One region of the Pseudoalteromonas sp. NCCP-2140 genome, then DNA from elsewhere that is predicted to be linked to it. Evidence: predicted binding sites of a transcription regulator. Region 1 holds the regulator's gene; each other region holds the start of a gene.

Region 1 (8,095 bases):
TTCTTTACCCTGACTACTTTCAAGTAGCATTAATGCTAACACGCTGTCGCCTTCAGCTTCTTTATCATCTTGATAAAGCGTAATTTTGGCATCAAATTGCAGCGCTAATTGCGCTAAAACAGTAGCAGCACGAGCATGTAAGCCAAGTTTGTTTTGAATTAAAAAGGTATCTTCAGCGTGCATTGTTGGTGCCTAATTAAATGTCTTGTTCGCGGTGGCGAATTTTTACATTAGCATGGCTTTTGGCAAAGCTCTCACCAATTGTTTGCGCTAAGTAAACAGAGCGATGCTGGCCGCCGGTACAACCAATAGCAATGGTCAGGTAACTGCGGTTATTACGCTCTAAATGTGGCAACCAAGTTTGCACAAAGGTTTGTATTTGCCACGTGAACTTTTGCACTATGCTGTGGCTAGCTAGGTAATCTTTTACTGGTTGATCAAGGCCTGTTAGTGGCTTTAAATCAGGTTCCCAGTGTGGGTTAGGTAAAAAGCGTGCATCAAAAACGTAGTCAGCTTCTTTTGGAATACCATGCTTAAAGCCAAACGACATAAAAGTAATAATCAGCTTTTTATCTTTTTTACCTAAAATCTTTTCGCGAATTGATTCTGCTAACTGATGAACACTCAGATCAGTGGTATCAATCATAAAGTCAGCGCGAGTGATCAACACATCAAGCAGGATTTTTTCTTGTTTAATGGCCAGATCAAGCGGCAAAGAATCAATAGATAGTGGATGCAAGCGGCGTGTTTCTGAAAAGCGCTTGATCAGAGTTTGGTCATCACTGTCTAAATAGAATAGTGTTGGGTTTGCGAAACCTGGCAGGTACTCAAGAATATCATTAAATTCTTGCTGCTCTTTCGGTAAGTTACGCACGTCGATGCTGACCGCTATTTTATCGTAGTTATCAGACACACTACGTACGAGCGAAGGCAGTAAATTAACCGGAATATTATCAACGCAATAATAGCCCAAGTCTTCAAGTACTCGTAAAGCGACCGATTTACCTGAGCCTGAGCGACCGCTGATAATTATTAATTCCATTTATGCCTCTGCTGATATGACCTGAAACAGTTGCTGATCGGTAGTAGCACTACGCAGCTGTTTACAAAATTCTTTATCTTTAAGTCTATCAGCAATTGTTGATAAGGTCTTTAGGTGAAGCTGACAGTCACCATCTGGTACGATGAGTGCCACAAAAATATCAACTGGACGATTATCAATTGCATCAAAATTAATAGGGGATTCACTCACTATCACAAATGCATGAGGCTCATCTGCGCCGCTCATTCGGCCATGTGGAATAGCAATACCTCGGCCAATGCCGGTGCTACCTAGTTTTTCTCGGTTGAGTAAAGCATCTAGGATATCTTGTTGCGATAAATGAGGAAGCTGCTGGTGGGCCAGTTCGCTGATATATTCAAGAATTCTTTTTTTGCTATTAAAAAGGACCGCAGCTTTGCTGCAGTCCTGGTTAGTAAGTGAACTTAGTTTCATAATTTAATGTCGAGCTAATTTCTCTTTGTGTTTAATGACTTGGCGATCAAGTTTATCGATCAGTGAGTCAATGGCTGCGTACATATCTTGATGTTCTGTAGAAGCGAACAATTCGCCTCCGTTTACATGTAAAGTTGCTTCTGCTTTTTGGCTTAATTTTTCTACATCTAGAATGACATGAACATTATTAATATGGTCAAAATGCCTTTCTAGTTTTGCAAACTTGGTGTTTACATAGTCTCTTAATGAATCTGTGATTTCTACATGACGACCAGTTAAATTTAGTTGCATAAGCATTTTTCCTTCTATGTAAAACGTCTAAATCAGACTCTTACGCTGATTAGACGGAGGTATTGCTAGAGACTCACGATATTTTGCAATTGTACGTCTAGCTACTTTAATTCCTTGCTCAGCCAATATATCTGCAATTTTGCTATCACTCAATGGTTTAGCTGAGTTTTCTGCAGCGACTAACTTCTTGATTAAAGCGCGTATTGCTGTAGAAGAACACTCACCACCATTTTCGGTGCTGACATGGCTTGAGAAGAAATATTTCAACTCAAAAATACCCCGTGGGGTATGCATATATTTTTGCGTTGTTACCCGTGAAATCGTCGATTCATGCATTTCGACCATTTCAGCAACATCATTTAGCACCATCGGCTTCATTGCTTCAGGGCCATGCTCAAAGAAAGCTTGTTGTTGTTGAACGATACAGTTGGTCACTTTTAATAGCGTATCGTTACGGCTTTCTAAGCTTTTAATAAACCACTTAGCTTCTTGTAAGTGAGAGCGAATAAATTGGCTGTCGCTACTTGATTTTACAGAGCGAGACATCGCCGCATATTGGCTGTTCACTCTAATCTTTGGCATACAGTCTGGGTTTAACTCGACTACCCAGCGACCTTTTACTTTTTTTACTGATACATCAGGTATGACGTACTCAGACTCTTCGCGCACTATGCTATCCGCAGGCTTAGGATTTAAGCTGTGGATGAGCGTCATCACTTCTTTAAGCTCGTTTTCTTTAAGCTTAGTCTTTTTCATCAAAGTTCGATAGTCGCGACTCGCTAATAATTCGATATGCTCAGATAAAACCATTTTAGTTTCAGCTAAATATGGCGTATTAGCATCGAATTGGCGTAACTGAATGCACAGACATTCTTGTAAACTGCGTGCGCCAATACCCACAGGATCAAATAACTGAATTCTTTTTAAGACCGCTTCGACTTCATCAAGTTCGATTTCTTCTTCATCGTTATTTTGATTAAAGCTTTCGACTATATCTTCACAGCTTACCGTTAAAATACCTGAGTCATCGATAGCTTCTACAATTGCCACAGCAATCGCTTCATCAGTAGGGCTAAATGGCGTGAGCTGTAATTGCCACATTAGGTATTCATGAAGGGTTTCGGTTGATGCTCCCTGATAGATAGATTCATCTTCAGGCATTGGCCCTGACGATGTTGAAGGGGCGGCACTCATGTACTCATCCCACGTGACGTCCATTGCTAAGTCATCGCTTACGGTGTCTTTATTGAGAGCATCACTACTTTCTTGCTCGTACTCGCTAGGTGCTTCTTCGGCAGACGCGCTGACTTGCACATCGTCAGGCTCCGCTTTTTGCTCATTCTTGCCGGTGCTTTCTTCATTGTAATCCGCTTCTTCCACTTCAAGCAGGGGATTACTATCAAGCGCTTCTTGAATTTCTTGCTGGAGATCCAATGTACTGAGCTGCAACAAACGAATCGCTTGTTGCAGTTGTGGAGTCATTGTAAGTTGCTGGCCCATGCGCAGCTGTAATGATTGCCTCATGTATCCCTAACAATCCTTTTTAAGTTATCGATAACTGTATAAACACAGTTATCGATTTATTGTCATTGTTATAAGTCTAGCAGATGCTCTAGTCGCTGGCGTAATGGTTACAGCCTGAATTGCTCGCCTAGATATACATCGCGTACAGTTTGGTCTGCTAATACGTGCTCAGGTGTGCCTGATGCAATTAGCTCCCCATGAGAAACAATGTAGGCTTTTTCACAAACATCAAGGGTTTCTCGAACATTATGGTCAGTAATTAGTACACCGATACCACGATTTTTTAGGTGCTCAATAATTTTCTTTATATCTAACACTGAAATTGGATCAACACCAGCAAAAGGCTCATCTAAAAGGATAAATTTAGGATTAGCGGCTAATGCGCGAGCAATTTCTACACGGCGTCGCTCACCACCTGACAGCGCCATACCTTGGCTGTCACGAATGTGTTGAATACTAAACTCATCGAGTAAGCTATTGAGTGTTTCTTCGCGGGTGGTTTTATTTAGATCTTTACGAGTTTCTAAAATGGCCATCAAGTTTTGGTAAACCGTCAACTTTCGAAAAATTGACGATTCTTGTGGCAGATAGCCAATACCTAAACGCGCACGGCTATGCATTGGTAAAAGGGTGATATCGTTATCATCAATACTGATTTTACCTTTGTCGCTAGGTACTAGGCCTACAATCATATAGAAGGTCGTTGTTTTACCTGCGCCATTTGGACCAAGCAAGCCAACAATACTGCCAGCTTCAACTTCAAGACCGACATTTTTAACCACTTGGCGGCCTTTGTAGCTTTTAGCTAAAAGCTCTGCTTTTAATGTGCTCATGGTTGGCCTTTATTATCTTTTTTATTTTCAACAGGCACTAAAATAGTGTGTACACGATCTGTTGAGTTTTCGTCTTTTTCAGCACTGATCAGCTGCTGTGCCATATCATAGGTAATGCTTTTTGCTGTTACTTTTTGACCTGCTTGAGTAACTTCAGCTTCACCATTTAAGGTTAAGAAGCGTTTTGCAACATCATAACGAACTTCTTCTGCGCTAGCGCTCATTACGGTGCCATCAGCTTGCTTTTCTTCGAAGTAAGCAGGCTTACCTGTGGCAATAATCAACTCTACTGTACCTTCGGTATCACCGCCGTGTGCTTCAAGGCGCTCTGCGGTAATACGACGATTACCATGCACGATCTCTACGTTACCTTCAAATATGCCAACGCCATCTTTTAGTTTACCTACTTGGCGATCTGAGCTAATGCTAATTTGAGCGCCAGTTTGCTCGGCAGCTGCGCCCGAAAAGGCAATCAATAAGCTTGGGATCAGGAGTAATTTCTTCAGTTTATTGGTCATAGTATATGGTTCGTGTATGGTTAGTTAACTCAACAATTTCGGTTTTTAAATCGGCTTTTAAGCCTTTCCCGGTAATCTTTAAATTCGGTCCTGTTAGTGTCACAGGTTGCTTAGAAAACATGGTCATTTTATCAATGTCGACATTAATGTTTTCTGCTTTTATATCTTCAATCATGCCGTTGTGGGTTAAGTTTTTAGCAACTACATCCCCTTCAAAAATCAGCTGATCGTTTTCGTACAATGTGGCTTCTTTGGCTTTTACTTGCCAAACCTGCTGGTCGCCATAAATAGTAAAAATAGGTTGCTCAAAAAAGGTAAACCCTAATTGTTGATACAACTCCATTTTAGCAGCAGCCACTTTATGACTAATTTTGCCTTGCTCGTCATACGCTGTTTGCTTTAACGCCACTGCGGTGTAATCAGGTGTTGCGATGATCTCGTCTTCACTAGTTATTGTGTCTGTTGATTGGTTAAAGTACGGGTACCATAACCACACCATGCAACAAACAAAAACAATACTCAGTAAAATACGGGCTATATTCATGCGCTGGTTCCATCGCTAGTTAACGGCTTACCGTTTTCTAACATCAGTAAATCAGTTAATTCACGCACAGCTCCAAAGCCACCTGGTAATAATGTGGTGTAATGAGCCAGCTTTTTAATCAGTGGGTGTGCGTCGTTTACAGCAATGGCAAACCCTACTTTTTCCATTACTGGTAAGTCTGGACCATCATCACCAATATAGGCAATTTGTTCATCAGTCAGCCCCAGTTTATCTTTTAACTCTTGATAAGCAATCAGCTTATCTTCTTGTCCCTGATAAATGTGCTGAACTGTTAGGCTAGTCATTCGCTGCTGAACTATTTGTGAATGGCGGCCAGTAATCACTGCCACTTCAAAGCCACTATTAATGAGCGCTTTAATACCAAAGCCATCTTTAGTATTAAATGCTTTAAGCTCTTCGCCATCATTACCTAAATAAATTCGGCCATCAGAAAAAACGCCATCTATATCACAGATTAGCAATTTTACTTTTTGTGCGCGCTGACTCACATCAGGGCTAAGAGGCTGGTATAGCTCGGCGAATGTCATTGCTTAAAGAACTCCTGCTTTTAATAGGTCTTGCATATTAAGGGCACCAATTGGCGTATTACTTTGATCTACCACAATTAAACCATTGATACGTTTACGTTCCATAATATTTAAAGCTTCAGCTGCAAGCATATCAGGGCGAGCAGTTGTACATGAACGGGTCATTACTTGGCTAATTGCCGTATTATGGATATCGATGCGCTGTTCTAAAATACGGCGTAAGTCACCATCAGTGAATAATCCGGCTAACTTTTCATCTGCACCAATCACCGCGGTCATACCAAGGCCCTTGGCTGACATTTCGATTAGTGCGTCTTTAATGCTTTGGGTTTCGCTAACGATTGGCGTGGCGTCGCCTGCGTGCATCACATCATCTAATGTAAGTAATAAACGTTTACCTAAGCTGCCACCCGGGTGCGAAAGCGCAAAATCATCGGCTGTGAAACCACGGGTTTCAAGTAACGCAACCGCCATTGCATCACCCATAACCAAGGTCGCTGTGGTACTTGCAGTTGGCGCAAGGCCTAATGGACATGCCTCTTGGCTTACTTTAATGCACACATGTACATCAGACAGTTTGGCCATGGTTGAGTCTGGGTTGCCTGTTAGTGAAATCATTTTTGCGCCAATGCGCTTGATAACAGGGATAATGCTAAGTACTTCGCTGGTTTCGCCTGAGTTCGAAATACACATCACCACATCATCACGGGTGATCATGCCTAAATCACCGTGGCTTGCTTCGCCAGGATGAACAAAAAATGCCGGTGTGCCAGTACTTGCAAGGGTCGCCGCAATTTTATTACCAACGTGGCCAGACTTGCCCATACCAATCACAATAATACGACCTGTACATTGGAACATTAATTGGCAAGCGTTATCGAAATCTTGATTTATATATTGCTCAATTTCTTGTAAAGCTTGTGCTTCAATTTCGAGTACGCGCTTACCCTGCGCGATAAAGCTAGGTTGTGTCATTAATTATCCTACTTGGCTGAAAATATAGCCCTGATATGCAATAAATGCGACTAACAAGAAGCCACCTTCTACTCTATTGATACGACGAGCACCTTTAAAGTTCAATGACATGGCAATCAATACAATCGTTGCTGCAATCATGATAAGTGCATCGCGGTTTGCCGCAGAAGGATCAATAATTGATGGGTTGATAATGCCCGCAAGTGGTAATACGGCGAGTAAATTGAAAATGTTTGAGCCAACGATATTACCAAGCGCTAAATCGTCTTCGTTTTTTAATACCCCTGCAATACAGGCTGCCAGCTCTGGTAAGCTGGTACCAATAGCAATAATGGTTAAGCCTATTACAAGGTCTGATAGACCAAAATATTTTGCGATATCAACGGCTGATTCAACTAAAAAGTGTGAACTGACTGGTAATAAAATCATGCCGATTATTAACCAAAACACGGCTGATTTGGTACTGACATCGTTCGGAACATCTTCACATGCTTCGCTGACGAATGGGTCATCTTGGTTTTTAGCGCGCAGAGAAACAATAACTAAACCACCAATAAACACAGCAAAAGCAATCATCAAGGCAATGCCTTCAGCGAACGAAAAATAGTTATCTGAGAACACATACCAAGCGGCTACTGAGATTAACAATACCAGCGGCATTTCGCGTTTAAGTGTCATTGAAGATACTGAAAGAGGGCGTAGTAAAGCTGTGACACCAAGTACAAGTAAGATATTAGTAATGTTAGAGCCGACCGCATTACCTACCGCAGTATCTGTTTTATCAGCAAGTGCTGCCGATGCTGATACCATCATTTCAGGGGCTGAAGAGCCCATAGCAACAACGGTTAAACCAATGATTAGGGTGGGGATCCCCATATTTTTCGCGAGTGCAGCCGCCCCATAAACAAACCGATCGGCACTCCAAACGAGTGCAGCAAAACCAATAATTAAAATGACAAAAGAAGTCACCATTGTGATACGCCAACATTACTTATACAGATGACTGCAAATAGTAACAAAAGCGAACCTGAAAGTATAAGTAAAAGAATGGGCTGGCGAGCATAAAGCGTCTTAGCAAGGAAACTAAATTTCAGGTGTCGTTAAGCTCTTTGCAGCTAGCTTTAGAATTTATTGATAGAAAATATTACAAAATTTTACGATTTGTTTTTTCCATCTTGACTAAAAAACCCTTAAAATGGCAAAACTAGTGAAAAACGTTATGGAGAGCGACTTGTCGCAATCAATAGTAGAAATCAAGGATGTAACCTTTTCACGGGGCGATAGAATCATATATAAAAATATGAGTTTTAAAATTCCGAAAGGCAAGATTACCGCTATCATGGGACCAAGCGGCATTGGTAAAACCA
Region 2 (8,095 bases), on a different contig from region 1:
AAGCAGCACTTAAAACCAATAAAACAAACTACTGGATAAGAAGAGTGTGCAACTTTAGAGATCGCTATGATTTTATAGAACACTCAAACTTATCGGATATTGATTGAAGCAATCTATTCGGAACTTTAACGCTACACATATGCTACAAAGGAGAAGAACACGACTAGTCATTGATTTTATTGGTAGCCCCTACAGGAATCGAACCTGTAACTGCCCCTTAGGAGGGGGCCGTTATATCCATTTAACTAAGAGGCCACTCAAAAGCTGAGGGAAAGCTTGTAACTTGTAACTTGTAACTTGTAACTTGTAACTTGTAACTTGTAACTTGTAACTTGTAACTAAAAGTATAACGGTCTAAGGCTTTGGTAATCAAGAGAATAAACCAATCGACTTTTGAGTAAGTCGATTGGCAAAGTAATGAGGTTAGTTAACGCTAGCCGTTGCTGATTTGATTGACTCATTTTTTAGCACAAAATAAGGGATCACTTTTTGTGCGCTGGCAATAACCAACTTTGAGTTTAAATTAATTACTCGTGCATTCACTTCTACACCATTAGGGCGGTATATCAGCGTGCCTGTAAGTACATGGCTCGCGATGCGACGCTCGGCTAACTCTTCTACATCTCGCGACATCACAAAATCACCACGTGAGGTCACACTAATGATATCCATCGCTTTAAAATCAACAACGCCAAATCCAAATTTTTGCAGCTGGTGCATCATTGTTTCAGAGAGTTGATTACCAAGTTGTGAGCTGCTTTTTAGGCTTGCATCTAAATCAACAAAGCTAGTAATGGCAATGCCTAACTCACTCTCTTGTTGCATAGTATCTACTAGCTCAAGCGCCATTTGCTCGACATAATTAACAACGGTTTTATGATGTTGATAAGGCACAAATAAACGATGGTTAGCGTTATCCTGCTGCATATCATTTTGTTCAAGCGCTTGTAGCATAGCAACGTAATCGACTTGAGTATTTGCTGATGCAGGTACATTTTGAGCTGTATTTTGCGGCTCTGCTGATTGCTCTGGCAGCAATTGGCAGCCAGATAGTGCGAGCGTTAACGATGCTAAAATAAAACCTTTCATAGCTTACTCACTTGCTTGTTTTAGTGTAATACCATCACTGCGGTTGGTACTATCAAGGGCATCAACCACTGATTGCGGGATAAAACCTTGCGCTGACCCTACAACTGCTTTGCTTGCTAAACCAACAATCCGAGCATTCACGAGCACACCACTTTGATGATTAACCAAAGTACCTGCCAATACATAATTGAAGTTTTGATCTTGGCTTAGCTCTAAATAATCACGACTGAAAACATAGTCACCAGTTGGCGTGACACGCATATAATCAGTGGTTTTAAAATCAATGACAGGTACACCAAATGCGTGAAGCTCATGAATGAAGCTTTCGGCAATTTGATTACCTAGCAAATTCGTTGAGTTGTAATCTGCATCAAGGTATATGAAGCTTGAAACAGCAACCGGCGTGCTATCGCTAACATATTGCAAGTTTTCAACAAGATCCTGCATGATGCCACGCACATAGTGATTAATATTTTTACGCGTTGGTGCTGCTGTAAAGGTGCTGTTATTCATCACCGCCTGATTGGTTTGAAACACACTGTCGTTACTATGTGGCGCGGCGACTTCTCTTTGCGCAGCTAACTGAGGATCATTATCGTGTTGTGTTACATCACCAGTTAACATTGATGAGCAACCAAAGCCAAAAGGCAAACATAAAGTTAAAATTAAACGTTTCATTAAATGAGTTCCTCTTAATATTCGCTTCGATACAACTGGCCATCACGTTGCTGAACTTTTTCAGCGCCCCACATTACATTGATAGGGATCTCAGTGCTTGCTGCTGACACAATTCGCAGATCTTTGGTATTCACTAATCGGGCATTTACTATGTAGGCATGTTGTTGCCGCGTCAGTGTGCCGGTAATAACAAAGTCAATATTCTGACGTTGACGTAAGGTATTTACATCACGACTAAGTACACTATCGGCCGATTGCTGCAAATTTAAAGTATTTTCTAATCGATACTCAATGGTATGAAAACCAAGCTGAGTAAATTGCGTTAATAAACTTTCTTGAATTTGCTGACTCAAGCCACTGCCCTGATCTTCAGCTAAATCAGTACCTAAGCCATCAGCCATGTAGAAACTGGTCACAGCAATACGTGCATTGCCTTTGTAAGGGCCTTGAATACGGCTCAGCTGACTACTTAAATCAGCAACGTATTGATGCACCGTATAAGGTGCCATCGGCGATTTTGGGGTTTCTCTAGGGGGCGTTTTTTGTGGCTCTTCAGTTAAGCTACAACCCACCAACACTAAAAAAACTGAATAAAATAACAGGCGCATAATTGCCATCCTCACTAAACTTAGTAAGTACAAAGCAATAATTATGCCTAAGTATTATTATAAACGGGATATACCAAGATAATCGTGAAACAAGAGGCTCTGATATATGCTATGAGCTAGTCTTTTTGCTTTAAGGCCTCTTTTAATATCTAGCTGCTGATTGTTATTTAGTTCAAATGCTACAGCGTCTGCCCAACAAAATGGGCTGTAACACAAGTCTGCCCTACTTTTTTAACAATCTCACAAAATGCAGTGGCTTGAGTATAGTTTGCAAATGGGCCAGCTCTTAATCCATACAAGGTTACGCCTTTTTGATCACGTTGTTTAAAGCGAAAATCTAGACCATGCATGATATCAGGATAGTCACGCTTTAGCTCTAAAACACGGTGAGCTACTTTATTAGGTGTTAGATATAAACCTAACTGCACTCCAGACTCTGCAGCTTTATGTACTTCAACAGCTGAACTTTGTGACTGCATTGATGATTGTTGCACTAACTGCTCATTATATACTGGCTGGCTTTGTTCTTGGCTCATCATGCATGCTGGTAGAGCTGTGAGGCAGATGATTATCAAAAGGTATTTGGAGAAACTAGAAAAGTGCATGATGACGTCGACTCTAAAAAATAGACTTAAATTCAGCAATAAAAATGCCAGCTGTAGGATGAAAGTTTTAAACTAAAAATAAACTCGGTTATTTGTGTAATTGCTAACCCAGCAATCAATACCTTGCCGCTTAACTGCTTCACAGTCAGCCTTTGCATTCTTTAAATACTTATAGCGGCCAAATTTAAGGCGATAATAAGTATGCTCATTTACCTGTGCTACTTCAACATTGAGTATCGGTTTACCTTGAAAGATGCTTGGGGCACGCCTAACCATTTTTTTAAATGAATAAGCCAGACCTTGTTCAGATTCAACAGACATAAGCTGTAAAGCAAAACTATAACTATGATTAGAAAGCTCAGTGTTTGTCGATGACTCTGGCACAGAGCTAAGTTCTTTATCTGGGGTCTGCTGAATATTTCCAACTGATTTATAGTTTGTGGTTACTCTGTCAGGGCTCGCTGGTATTTGCACATGATAAGTACTTGGCTGACTGAACGCTTTACTTAAAAGAGAGGAAAAATCTAAGTTTAGAGTTTTATTTTCAAAGATATAAGACAATGAATTATGACTGCAACCAGATACAGCTAGTAACACCACGAGGTATAAACTGTAACGTAAAAGCTTTGAGCAACATTTCATAATCAGGATTCTTTAAAGTACCATTAAAAAACAACTTCTTATCCAAAGAAGAACACACTGTTAGTACTTACCTGTACATCAACACTTAAAAGATAATTTGAGATATAAGCCGTAACCACTAACGTATTAACGTTTCGTCTATTACTTTTTGTTTTAGTTATTTACTGGAGAACAACTATAGATGAAATATACACGAAACAATTAATTTACATTCAATAGTAACAATGTGTTAAGACAAAGGTATATCAGAAAAATCCTTTATTGGGTAATCATCGGCAATTGTAAGGTTTATGTAAATAATAAAAAAGTGCCATATAGGCACTTTTTTTACATAATTTTTAACTAGATGGTTTGCATTACTTATTTAACCAGCGACTTTATGAAATCTGTAAGCTCGTCTTTGAATTCATCACGGCGTAGTGCAAATTCTACAATAGCTTTTAAATAACCAATTTTGCTGCCACAGTCATGGCTTTTACCTTTCATTGAGTAGGCATCAACAATTTCTTTTTCCATTAACATGGCAATGGCATCTGTTAATTGAATTTCGTCGCCAGCGCCTGCTGGGGTTTTTGCAAGTAATGGCCAAATATTTTTACTCAATACATAACGACCCACAACAGCAAGATTTGATGGCGCTTGATCAACTGGAGGCTTTTCAACCATGTTTAAAATAGCAGCGCTCTCACCTTGATTGATTTTTACATCACCTAAATCTACTACACCAAACTTATCAACTTCGTTTTGTGGCACAGGTTCAACCATAATCTGGCTTTCACCCGTACTTTCAAAACGCTGGATCATTTCAGCTAAGTTATCTTTTTTAAGGTCGCTTGCTACATCATCGATGATCACATCCGGTAAGATAACAACAAACGGTTCATTACCAATGATAGGAGCTGCACAGTTAATAGCATGGCCGAGACCTTTCGCTTCACCCTGACGAACTTGAATAATTGTTACATCTTTCGGACAAATTGATTGTACTTCTGCAAGTAATTGGCGCTTTACACGTTTTTCAAGCGTAGCTTCTAACTCAAAACTGGTATCAAAGTGGTTTTCAATTGAGTTTTTACTTGAATGCGTTACTAAAACAATTTCTTTAATTCCTGCTGAAATTGCTTCATTTACAACGTACTGAATCAACGGGCGGTCAACAATAGGAAGCATTTCTTTAGGAATTGCTTTTGTTGCAGGTAACATACGCGTGCCAAGACCAGCAACTGGGATCACAGCTTTCATTGATTTCTCCTTAAATTTTATTGTTCTTACACTGAAAACGGATACTTAATTGCATCGTGACACTGATAACCGACTACTTCAAAATCATCTTTTGTAACCCAGGTTTCAATGTCTTCTAGTGATTTAATGTTTGGGTTTATTTTTAATTCTGGCGACGCGAAAGGCTCACGCTTAAGCTGCACATCACGCATCAACTCAAGTTGGTTTTCATAAATATGCGCATTCGCTATTTTATGATACGCCTTACCCGGCTTGTGACCAGTTATTTGCGCAACTAATGCAAGTAACACAAAACATTGAATTTGATTAAAGTTCAAACCCAGCGGCACATCGCAGCTACGTTGGTATGATGTTAAGTATAGAGTATCGCCCAACAAAGAAAAGGTGTGCGTGTGCATACAAGGGCGTAAACAGCCTAACTCAAACTCACCTGGGTTATAAAAAGTGACGATTTCACCGCGATCATCAATCCCTTTTGATAAGTTATCGATAACTTTTTTAAGTTGATCAAGGTGGCTGCCATCCGGACGTTGCCAACTGCGGCCTTGCACACCATACACTCGACCCATATCATCTTCACCACGGCGATGTGGGTTTTCTAGCCAAGCTTTGTTTTCGTTTGCGTTAGCATTCCAAGTCATACAGCCGATATCACGAAACTGTGCAGCGCTGTCGTAACCACGTAAATAACCAAGTAACTCCGCTATCGCCGCTTTGTAAAAGCTCTTGCGCGTTGTTATTAGCGGAAACTTATTATTTGCCACATCATATTCAAGATCGGCATTAATAACGGTTAAACACTTGGTACCAGTGCGTTTGTTCTCAACCCACACACCTTCGTCAACAATGCGCTGACATAAATCTAAATACTGTTTCATTGATTTGCTCTTGTTATGCTTTACTTGCCACGCTGTGTTGCGGCTTTTTATAGGCCCATATTAACAAACCAAGGCCACCAATTACCATCGGCAATGACAGTATTTGCCCCATCGAGATAAAGCCTGCGAATAAACCTAAATGAGCATCTGGCTCACGGAAATATTCAACAATAAATCTAAACACGCCATAGCCAAGTAAGAACACCCCAGCAACACTTCCCGCTGGACGAGGCTTTTTAATAAACCATTGTAAGATTAAGAACAGCACCAAACCTTCTAAAAAGGCTTCGTATAATTGTGATGGATGACGAGGCTCTGGGCCCCCTGATGGGAAAATAAACGCCCAAGGTACATCAGTCACTCGGCCCCATAGTTCGCCATTAATAAAGTTACCAATACGTCCGGCTAGTAAACCAAGCGGCACCAGTGGCACTACAAAATCGCCCACTTCAAATAATGATTTTTTACGTGTCCAGGCAAAAATAGCAATGGCTGTAATCACACCTAGCGTACCGCCATGGAACGACATACCACCTTGGTCAATTCTGAATAAATACAGTGGGTTTTCAATAAAGTAGCTGAACTGATAAAACAATACATAACCAATACGGCCACCGAGTATTACCCCGAGCATGCCGTAAAATAATAAGTCACTAACTTGTTCTTTTGTCCAACCTGAGTTTGGTTTTTCTGCTTGACGATTAGCAAGCCACATCGCCAAAGCAAAACCAATTAAATACATTAAACCGTACCAACGTACGCTGAGCGGGCCTACCGAAAAAATAACCGGATCGATATCTGGAAATTGAAGAGCCATAAAAATAAAAACCTTTAACTAAACACCATTTTAAGCGCAATTATGACAAGTAATAGCGCGAATACTTTTTTTATTGTTGCCACAGGCAAGTAATGCGTGGCCTTGGCACCTATTGGCGCAATGAGCGACGAGGTAACCACAATCCCCACTAACGCAGGTAAATACACAAATCCGGCAAATCCATCACTGAAAGATGTTAATTGCCACCCGGCAGATACGTAACCCACCGAGCCGAACAGCGCAATGACAATACCACATGCAGCAGCACAACCAATGGCCTTTTTAATATCAACAGAAAAATAATGCAGTAGCGGCACAATAAGCGCCCCGCCACCAATACCAATTAGTCCTGACAGCGCCCCCATTATGGCACATAAAAAGCCAAGAATAGGCCCTGATGGCAGCGGCTTTTCACTGGCTGCTTTTTTTCGTGTCGATAACACCATTCTGAGCGCGATAAACACCACGCTACCGGCAAAAACAAAGCGCAGTAGCTGCTCTGGGATAAAGCTTGCTGCAAAGCCACTGATCAATGCGCCAAGGCCAACGCCAGTCATAACCCAAGGAGCAATTTCCCATGGCACGTTAGCATTACGATGATGAGCAAGGGCTGAAGAAGTCGAGGTAAAAATAATGGATGCTAACGAGGTTGCTATCGCGATAACTAATACATGGCTTGGGTCGGCAACATTAAACGACACTAATAGCGCACTAAGTACCGGCACGATAATCAGACCGCCACCAATACCTAATAATCCTGCTAAAAATCCAACCACGCTGCCCAAAATTGCGCAGTACACCATTAAAAGTATTACGTCATGCATAGCACACTCATATATTCAATTTGTTATATACATATACTAAACTAATATATATACCCAAACCACCTCAAGATGCGAGTTTCAGTTGGAATTAAAAGCGATTTAGGCAAGGCATTGATTGCAAGTAATAGTGGTTCTATTGTTAAGATCAATAACGCAGTATAAATCGCTTTTAAACCAACCCTTTGGGCGCTTCACAGGCACTTACTCTCATCGTTGTTACTTCTTAAAAGGGACTGCCATTCTTGCAAAGTAACGCCTTGATATTAAGCACCTGTGAAACGCTGAATTCTACATCTTGAGATGGCTTGGGTATAGGTGCTTCACAGCACAATTTTCCCTTATGATTGACCTTGGCTTGGGGTGTAAAAAAGCTCACCGAGTTGATGTTCGATCATAAAGTTACGTGTCAACCTAAGTACATGCTTTGCCGTTGGTTGTAATAAGCACTCTGCAAGTAACTTTTCCATATCACTGACATTTAATCGCCTAAGCACAAACTTAATTTTACTAATCGAAGCGTAGTTCATGCTCAAGCTTCGATAACCCATCGCAATGAGCAGTAAAGCGCCTTCTGGGTCGCCGCCTAACTCACCACACAAACTAAATGGCAACTCATGTTGCTGACACTCTTGTGCTATTTTTAACAGCACTCTAAGTACACTTGGGTGATAAGGGTTAAATAGCTCAGCAACGCGGGCATTAGAGCGATCAA
Region 3 (8,095 bases), on a different contig from region 1:
GATGAGCAAGCTCCGTTTCGGTCATGCGCTTTACTAACTTATCTTTTAAATAGTAATCACCACTGGTGGGAGTATCTAAACAGCCAAGCAAGTTCATCAGGGTTGATTTACCTGAGCCTGAAGGGCCAATGATGGCAACATACTCATTTTGCGCAATTTCAATATTAATATCATCAAGGGCTTTGAAAACTTGTTCGCCCATTTTGTATTGTTTATTGATATTACTGAGTTTGATCACCGCAGACATTAGTTAGCACCTTTTTCAGGGCTGTTTTTAACGGCTACCGTATCACCCTCTTTTAGTGAGCTAAGTGGTCTAGCTGGGCCTATAACAATACGATCTCCTTTAACAACACCGCTGGTTAGTGCTTGCTCTATATCTGAAGAAATACCTACCGTTACCGCTGTTTTAGTTACTGTATTATCTGCATTAAGCTTCCAGACAAAGTAGCTATCATCCTCTTTTTGAATAGCTTCAATAGGCAGTTTTAAGCCATTTTCGGCAATGCTTGTGGCGATTTCTGCGCGGCAGCTCATTCCGGCATAAAGCTGGCGGTCAGTGGCATCAAGCAGTACTTTGACTTTAAATGATAAGCCCTGAGAACCGGCTTGATTTTTTGCTGATGTGCCAATGTTTATTACTTTGCCAGTGAAAGGTTGATTTGGGTAAGCGGCGGCATAGATATCTGCATGTTGGTCTAATTTGATACCGGCAATATCGGTCTCATCCACTCGAAGCTCGGCTAATATTGCGCTGGGGTCTGCTACTAACATCAGGTCTGAGCCAATAATGTTAGTTGTTCCGGCAATAACAGTTTCACCTTCTTTAATATTGACCGAAGCAAGTAGGCCACTCATTGGAGCGCGAAACACGCTTTTATTTAAACGGTCTTCAGCAATCAATAACGATGCTTGGGCTTGGTTGTAAGCTTCACGTTTTGCTTCAATATCTATTTTTGCTAAATCGCGGGCATTTTGTAGGTTTTCATATACCTCTTGGCCAGCAAGGCCAACTTCATAAAGCTCTTTCTGGCGGCTTAGTTGACGCTCGATATTTTTCAATCGGGTTTCGCTATGCTTAATATCGATTTCGGTCGCGCGAAGCACGGCCTTGTTGCGTGCAACTTCAGATTCAAACGCGGTCGTATCTAGGCGCATTAAAATATCGCCCTCAGTGACACTTTCACCTTCCTCTACAAACACTTTCGCTACACGGCCTGTCACTTCTGAGCGCAGTTGCACTTGGGTGTTAAAGACTAGGTTGCCAGAGGCTAAAATTGAATCGGCAATATTGCCTTGTTCAACTTCTGCAATATGCATTTCTGGTGCATCTTTATTGCCTGTGACTTGTTTTGAAATCAGTAAAGCGACAAATGCCGTAACAGCGAGGCCAATAATAATGGCTTTTTTCATGTTACTTCCTTGGTAGTTAAGAGCGGCATATTGCCGCTCAAAGCAGAATTAAACGAGAGCGATTACAGTCCAAATACCGTAAATAACAATACTTGGTAGAGCTGCAAACAGTAGCGCTTTATTGAAAGTGAAATTAGTCCAGCTCTTTAAACCGATAGCTGCGATGAAAATACCCCAAATAGAAAAGATATTGAGACTTTCAAGTAAGGTGTAAAATGGGTGGCCAATTTCTAAACCAATTAAAAGTTGGTTAATCGAAGAGTAGTTCATTAGCGTTTGTGAAATTTGGTTAGTGCTTGCTGTAAGGACTAAGATTAAAAAGCCTAAATAATAAATAACCAAAGGCATCATGGCCCATACACCAAAGCCATACCACGCACCATAACCGTAGTTAGCTTCTGGATCTTGCTTAGATACAAATAGGTAGTAGCCTGCCATTAGGGCATTAATAACAGCTAAACCGATAATGCCACCAAACATAGCAAACCAAACTTGCAAATCTATGGTTTGCTCCATGCTTTGGCGAATCATTTTTTGTTCTGCAATGGTGGCATCAACACTGGCCGCTGCGACTTGTTGATCGATTAAAAACTGCGGGTCAGCTTTATTGTAAAAAGCAAACATGCTGGCAGCGAGAATGCTGGCAAGTAAAATAAAGGCAACAAAAGACCAACCTTTTGCTTCTTTTAAGCCATTAAAGGCTTTGCTTGGGCTGATAAAAATATCAACCAATGCGGTCATGACATTTGATGATTTCATTTTTTATTCCTTGTTTTATAACATTTGTTTTTAGGTACTAAAATATCCTGTTTAGTAACAAATTAGCAATTTGTTTTGTAACTGTATGTTAACAGCTGTGATTAGTAAATCTGTGATATGGTTAAAAGATTAATTTGAGTCGAATTTATTAGGAATAGTAGGTCGTTATGGTGAATAGCAATGGTCGTTGTATTGATGAGTTGGTATTAGGGTTCTGGCGCTTGCTAGATTGGCAGATAACGCCACAGCAATGCTTAAGTTTTTTAGAAAATGCAATCGATATGGGAGTTTCAAATACTGATCATGCTGACATCTACGGTGAATACGGTTGTGAAGCCGAATTTGGTAAAGCACTTAAACTAAAACCAAGTATTCGTGATGAAATCAAAATAATCACTAAATGTGGTATTAAGCCTGCGTTTGCAAGCCTAGGATTACAAGGCAAAGCAAACCATTATGATTCAAGTGCCGCGCATATAATTGCCTCAGCACAGCAGTCACTTAAAAACTTCAACACTGATCGTTTAGATGTATTACTTATCCATCGCCCTGATTACTTAATGAATGCTGATGAAATGGCACAAGCATTTAATACCCTAAAAGCAAATGGTGACGTGATTGATTTTGGTGTATCTAATTTCACCCCATCGCAATTTAGCTTGTTGCAGTCGCGTTTAGACTTTGAGCTTGTGACTAATCAAATTGAGTTTTCACCTTACGAAATGAAAGCCCTTGATGATGGTAGCTTAGACCAATGCCAATTGCTCGATATCAAACCTATGCTTTGGTCACCATTAGCTGGGGGTCGTATATTCTCAAGTGATGATGAAAAAGCGGTGCGTTTACGTACAGTGTTGGAGCAGGTTGGTGCTGAAATTGGCGCCACAGCCATTGATCAAGTTGTTTATGCTTGGCTGTTAATGCACCCAAGTGCACCGTCTGTGGTACTTGGTACGGGGAATATTGAGCGTGTTAAATCAGCTGTTGAAGCTAAGCAGCTTACTATGAACCGTGAACAATGGTATCGCATTTGGCAAGGCTCAACCGGGCATAGTGTGCCTTAATATATAGCCCAAAACGAGAAAAGGGCCTTAACGGCCCTTCGTGTTGCAGCAAGTAACACATTCTTTATAAAGTGAAGTCAACCGCGTAAGCGACATACACTTTTACATCTGAACCATCAATGTCGTTGTCTGAAAGACCGAAAGTAAAGCCGTCTTTCGACACTGAAACACCGTAGTCGATGATGTCATCATCACCAATGAAATCCCCTGAGTAATGACCTAAGTGAAGGGCCATTTCTGCACCGGTACTGCCAACTGGGAAACTGTAGTCAGCATTTAAATATAGAGAGTCACCAAAATCTGTACCGTCACCGCTTGCTGCTGATGTTGCTAGGACTGCTGCACCAAAGGTGAAGCTACCCATGCTAATGCTACCGTAGATTTCAGAGAAGTCTGCATCTGTATAAGATGCTGCATCTGGGTATGCATAATAAATGTAGCCAACATCGTAGCTAAAGGTTTCATTGATTTCACCGCCAAAACCAGCATAAAGGTCTAGCTCGTAAGTCATGTCGTCAGCCCAGCTAGCATTCGATACCCAAGTACCCGCATAAAAGCCAGATTCACTTGCGTAGTCGATACCACCTTGGATTGCAGCATCACCGCCGGTTTGTTCTTGACCACGCCATAAGTAGTTTGAAGTTGCCGCAGCGTTTGCTGTGACTTCTGCATAGCTATATGTTGAGCTCAAAGTTAATAGCGCAAGGGCGCTTGCTGCGACCGTTTTTTTTAGTTTTAGCATGTTTCTGTATCCTGTTGTTATGTTGATTTTGTCCCATTTTCAGATTGCAGTCTGGTTATTATTTGAGGACATTTTCTATGTGTTGTCTGGATACGATATTGCACTGGTTGTGCCAAGTTAATTTCGAATGGGATATTTTATGCTTAAAGGCTTTAAAAACAGGCTTTTAAACTTGTTTAATTGTGAAAAGGATGGTTATTTGAATTGTTCATGCGCACATGTGTGGTGCAAAAAATAACCCGGTTGCACAATTGCGAAGCAACCGGGTTTTGCTTATTTGAGAGTAACTTAGCCGAAAATTGCACGCATTAGAGTAATGGTTTCTTCAACACTGCGGCCTTTTTCAACTTCACTGATGATTGAATCGCGCTTAGCTTTGATATGTTCAGGGATATCATCACTTGCTAATGCTCGGTCCACCAGTATCTCTGCTGATTCTTTGCCACGGCGTACGGTCTTTTTACCTGCTGAGCTTGTGGTACTCTTAGGTTTGTTTAACAACTTAATATAGTTAGAGTTATCAGCGGTACTTTTATCTGCATAATAAAAGAAGCTAGGCAATAGGGCTTTGATTTCAACCAGAGATTGTTCAAGCTCATTTGCTGCACTGGCCATTTTGAACCAAGGCATGCTATGTATTGCTTCGACAACATCTTGCCAGTAGCGCTCAAAATCACGGTTATTAAGCTTAGTAATGCCTAATGCCGCACAAAGGGCATCAAGTTTACTATTTACGATTGGTGTAAACACGTCAGGTCGGCGCATCGCAAGCAAGCGAGTAGCAGGAGCAAGCGTTGGCTTTTCATCGCTGCCATTAAATGCCATGAAGTAAGCAACCATAAAATGCTGATAATGTTCTTGCGTTACTTCACCCTCAAGTGGAATGTGTACAAGCGCCTCATCGAACGCACCTGGTAAATCACTCAACATTTGGTGGAAACCTTTTGCGTTCTTAGTAGAAGCAAACCATTCAACGTCGAAGTTATAGCTGCTTGGATCAAGCGAGGCACTGTGTTTACCTGAAAACGCTAAACGGTCTTCTGGGATCATCTCTTTTAGGGATTGCGATTTAATTGCAGCAATGTAATTAGTTAAGCGTAATTGCTCATCAAGGGCTACAAGCTCTTTATGCTGCTCGATGAAGCCTGCAATAACAGGCCATGGCGCAACCCTTAATGTTTTTAACTGCAAAAAACTGATTGCAGAAATTAATAAGTCATGAAGTTTTTTAAGAGTGGGTAATTGCTTATCTTCTAACAGATCGTAGTTAATGCGATCACGGCTTGCACTTAATAGCTCATAGCACCAACCTAAAAAGTCTTCAGGGTGGTTTTCTACTTTAACTGCCATAAGGTTTAAGCTGATATCAGAGGCTTGCTTGAGGATATTTTGATAAATTTGACTTTCTTGCTCGCCAAGCGCCATTTTTGACGGTGAAATAAGCAGTTTCTTCATGCTTAATCGATACTCCAGTTTTGACCAAATTGGGTTGTTTAATTTTAGTACACAGGGTGCAAAAACAACAGGGTCGTGCATCATACCGAAGTAATGAAATGATGCAATCTTACTGATACTTTATAAGTAAGATTGCGACTGACATGGTTTATTAATCATTGTCATCGAGTGTAAATAATTGCTCAACACTGAGTTCAAAGTGAGCAGCGATTTTTAACGCGATAACCACCAAGGGTATAAAGCGGCCAAGGGATTTTTGTAACCTATAGGTATCAAAAAGTTTCAGCGCTGATTCATATTCTTGTACCTAAGCTTGTTTACAAACCTTTTTATGTGTTGGGCAATGCAATTGCGCCTAACTCCCGCTATGATATGAACATTGTTTGCCCATTTTTAAGGATGATTATGAAAACCTTACTGAAAATCGTTGGTGTCATCTTCGTATTACTGATTGCATTGGTAGTCGCTGCACCATTCCTAATACCTACAGACGCGATATTTAATAAAGTATCGGAGCAAGTAGAGCAAACCACAGGTCGTAGTCTGACTATTAATGGCGATAAAAAGCTGTCGGTATTTCCATCATTAAAACTCGAATTGAATGATGTGCACTTTGCCAATATGCAAACTGGCTCGCAAAAAGATATGGCAAGCATGCAGCAACTTGCTATCCGTATCCCGTGGATGTCATTGTTTGGCGGTGAGTTTAAGCTTGATAAATTCGTTATTAACGAACCAACAATTTTGTTAGAAACCGATAAAAATGGTAAAGCAAACTGGCAATTATTTGATGCGGTTGCTGAGCAACCACAGACCGAGCAGCAAAAGAGTTCTGGCGCTGTTAACTTACCAGATAACTTTGATATCGAACTTGGTGAAGTGGCAATCTACGGTGGTACTTTCACTTATCTAGATGGTAAAACCGGAGCAAAGCAACAGATAAGCGATTTAGAGTTAGCCATCTTACTACCTTCTCTTCGCAAGACCTTAGAATTAAAAGGCGGTATTACCTATATGGGTGAGCGTTTTGATTTAGATGTCACGCTAGATACACCTGTTAAAGCGATTGAAGGCGAAACCTTTAATGTCAGCACTGAGGTTGATTCACGCTTAGTCGATTTGAATTTTAAAGGTGCAATTGCAGAAATGGGTAATGACGTGCAAGGGCTTCTTTCTGTCAGTGGTGACTCTGTTAAAAACATTGCGAGCTGGCAAGGTGTTGAGCTTAATGCAAAAGAAAATGCGTTTAATGCCTTTAATGTAAAGGGTTCAATGCACCTAAAAGGACAACAGTTTAAGCTTACTGAGCTACTTGCCACCCTAGATGAGCTGCAAATTAAAGGTAAAAGCGATATTAAGCTTGGTGATCGTTTAGCTGTGAATGCTGATATTGATTTAGGTATGCTTGATCTAAACCCTTACCTACCAGAGGGCGTAGCTAAAGAAGAGCAAACAGAGCCTGCAGCAGATGCGCCAGCACAGCCAATTGTTTGGGATGATACTGCAATTGATATGAGCGGCTTAAATGCATTGGATGCAGATGTAGTCGTGCGTTCAAGTGGCTTAAAAGCCAATGATATTACCCTTGGTGAAAACCAGTTAACGGTGAACCTAAAAAATGCCGTGGCTAAAATCAGTCTAGACAAGTTTGTTGCTTATGAGGGCAATGGTAACGGTGTGATAACCGTTAACGCCAAGCAAACACCTTATAAAATTAGTACTAACTTTTCTTTAGATAAAATTGATGCGCAGCCATTACTAACTGATGCGGCAGGTTTCGATAAGTTAATGGGTAAAGGGTCTCTAAATTGGGATCTAACGACCACAGGTCAAAGCCAAAAGAGCTTTATAAATGCTTTAAATGGTAAGTTAGGCTTTGAGTTTGCTGATGGTGCGGTAAAAGGGGCCAACATTGCAGAGATGGTTCGTAAAGCAAAAGAGCTAATCAAAGGTAACTTAAGCGCAGTATCAGAAGGTTTAGATACAGGCTTTGATAACTCACAGCAAACAGACTTCTCGGCATTGCAGGGCAGTTTTGTATTCACTAACGGTGTTGGTGAAAATAAAGACCTGTCACTACTTAGCCCACTTATTCGTATCACTGGCTCAGGTAAAGTTGATTTACCTATGACGAATGTAGACTATCGCTTAGTAACGGGGATTGTTGATTCAATCGAAGGGCAAGGCACGACCGATGATAGTACAGGCTTTAAAATTCCACTGCGTATCAAAGGGCCATTCCATGATGTTGGTTATAGCCTAGATGTCAGTGATGCGGCTAAAGAAGAAGTCAAAGAAAAAGCTAAAGATAAAATCAAAGACAAATTAAAAGGTCTATTTGGTAATTAATAAAAATTTAATTAAAGTCAAAAACAGGGCGCATTTGCGCCCTGTTTGTTTTATAATCAATAACAAACCAGCAAGCTGCTGTAATTCCTCAATGCAGGCATTGCGATTAATTCCAAATTAATTAAAAAATAACCTACCACTTCCTTGCCATTGCTGCTACAATTGCCCGCCCTTAAGAGACAATTTGCTTGTTTTTTGAGTGGAATTTAACCGAAATGTCTTGATTTTAAACAAAATTAAGGCGTGTTGTAATTTCTACACCGGAGGTCATTAACATGATCCAAATGCAAACTCAGCTGGACGTTGCTGATAA

Evidence for each region. Region 1 encodes sigma-54, which starts transcription at its own class of promoters, with help from an activator protein. Its sites were predicted from a motif close to GTTGGCACGNNNNTNGNNT; they were not measured.
Region 2: a site for sigma-54 is predicted at 2,408-2,426, ahead of NFU46_RS04630 (FlgO family outer membrane protein). Genes of this name have one in related genera too.
Region 3: a site for sigma-54 is predicted at 4,077-4,095, ahead of NFU46_RS18855 (TorF family putative porin). Genes of this name have one in related genera too.

The regions. Positions count from the first base shown of each region.
Region 1 is NZ_BRCZ01000003.1:469,539-477,633, reverse strand. Features, by position in the region: gene NFU46_RS08830 (HPr family phosphocarrier protein) at 1-183, opposite strand, end outside; gene rapZ (RNase adapter RapZ) at 197-1,042, opposite strand; gene ptsN (PTS IIA-like nitrogen regulatory protein PtsN) at 1,043-1,495, opposite strand; gene hpf (ribosome hibernation promoting factor) at 1,499-1,786, opposite strand; gene NFU46_RS08810 (RNA polymerase factor sigma-54) at 1,814-3,310, opposite strand; gene lptB (LPS export ABC transporter ATP-binding protein) at 3,418-4,143, opposite strand; gene lptA (lipopolysaccharide transport periplasmic protein LptA) at 4,140-4,661, opposite strand; gene lptC (LPS export ABC transporter periplasmic protein LptC) at 4,651-5,205, opposite strand; gene kdsC (3-deoxy-manno-octulosonate-8-phosphatase KdsC) at 5,202-5,753, opposite strand; gene NFU46_RS08785 (KpsF/GutQ family sugar-phosphate isomerase) at 5,757-6,728, opposite strand; gene NFU46_RS08780 (calcium/sodium antiporter) at 6,732-7,700, opposite strand; gene NFU46_RS08775 (ATP-binding cassette domain-containing protein) at 7,948-8,095, shown strand, end outside.
Region 2 is NZ_BRCZ01000002.1:153,195-161,289, reverse strand. Features, by position in the region: tRNA gene NFU46_RS04645 (tRNA-Arg) at 181-255, opposite strand; gene NFU46_RS04640 (FlgO family outer membrane protein) at 424-1,089, opposite strand; gene NFU46_RS04635 (FlgO family outer membrane protein) at 1,093-1,767, opposite strand; gene NFU46_RS04630 (FlgO family outer membrane protein) at 1,782-2,375, opposite strand; gene NFU46_RS04625 (SPOR domain-containing protein) at 2,555-2,911, opposite strand; gene NFU46_RS04620 (SPOR domain-containing protein) at 3,053-3,622, opposite strand; gene galU (UTP--glucose-1-phosphate uridylyltransferase GalU) at 3,983-4,864, opposite strand; gene NFU46_RS04610 (thymidylate synthase) at 4,891-5,742, opposite strand; gene lgt (prolipoprotein diacylglyceryl transferase) at 5,756-6,559, opposite strand; gene NFU46_RS04600 (sulfite exporter TauE/SafE family protein) at 6,574-7,383, opposite strand; gene ptsP (phosphoenolpyruvate--protein phosphotransferase) at 7,722-8,095, opposite strand, start outside.
Region 3 is NZ_BRCZ01000015.1:8,868-16,962, reverse strand. Features, by position in the region: gene NFU46_RS18875 (ABC transporter ATP-binding protein) at 1-247, opposite strand, end outside; gene NFU46_RS18870 (efflux RND transporter periplasmic adaptor subunit) at 247-1,413, opposite strand; gene NFU46_RS18865 (YIP1 family protein) at 1,462-2,172, opposite strand; gene NFU46_RS18860 (aldo/keto reductase) at 2,343-3,236, shown strand; gene NFU46_RS18855 (TorF family putative porin) at 3,301-3,978, opposite strand; gene NFU46_RS18850 (hypothetical protein) at 4,267-5,433, opposite strand; gene NFU46_RS18845 (AsmA family protein) at 5,839-7,782, shown strand; gene rplN (50S ribosomal protein L14) at 8,058-8,095, shown strand, end outside.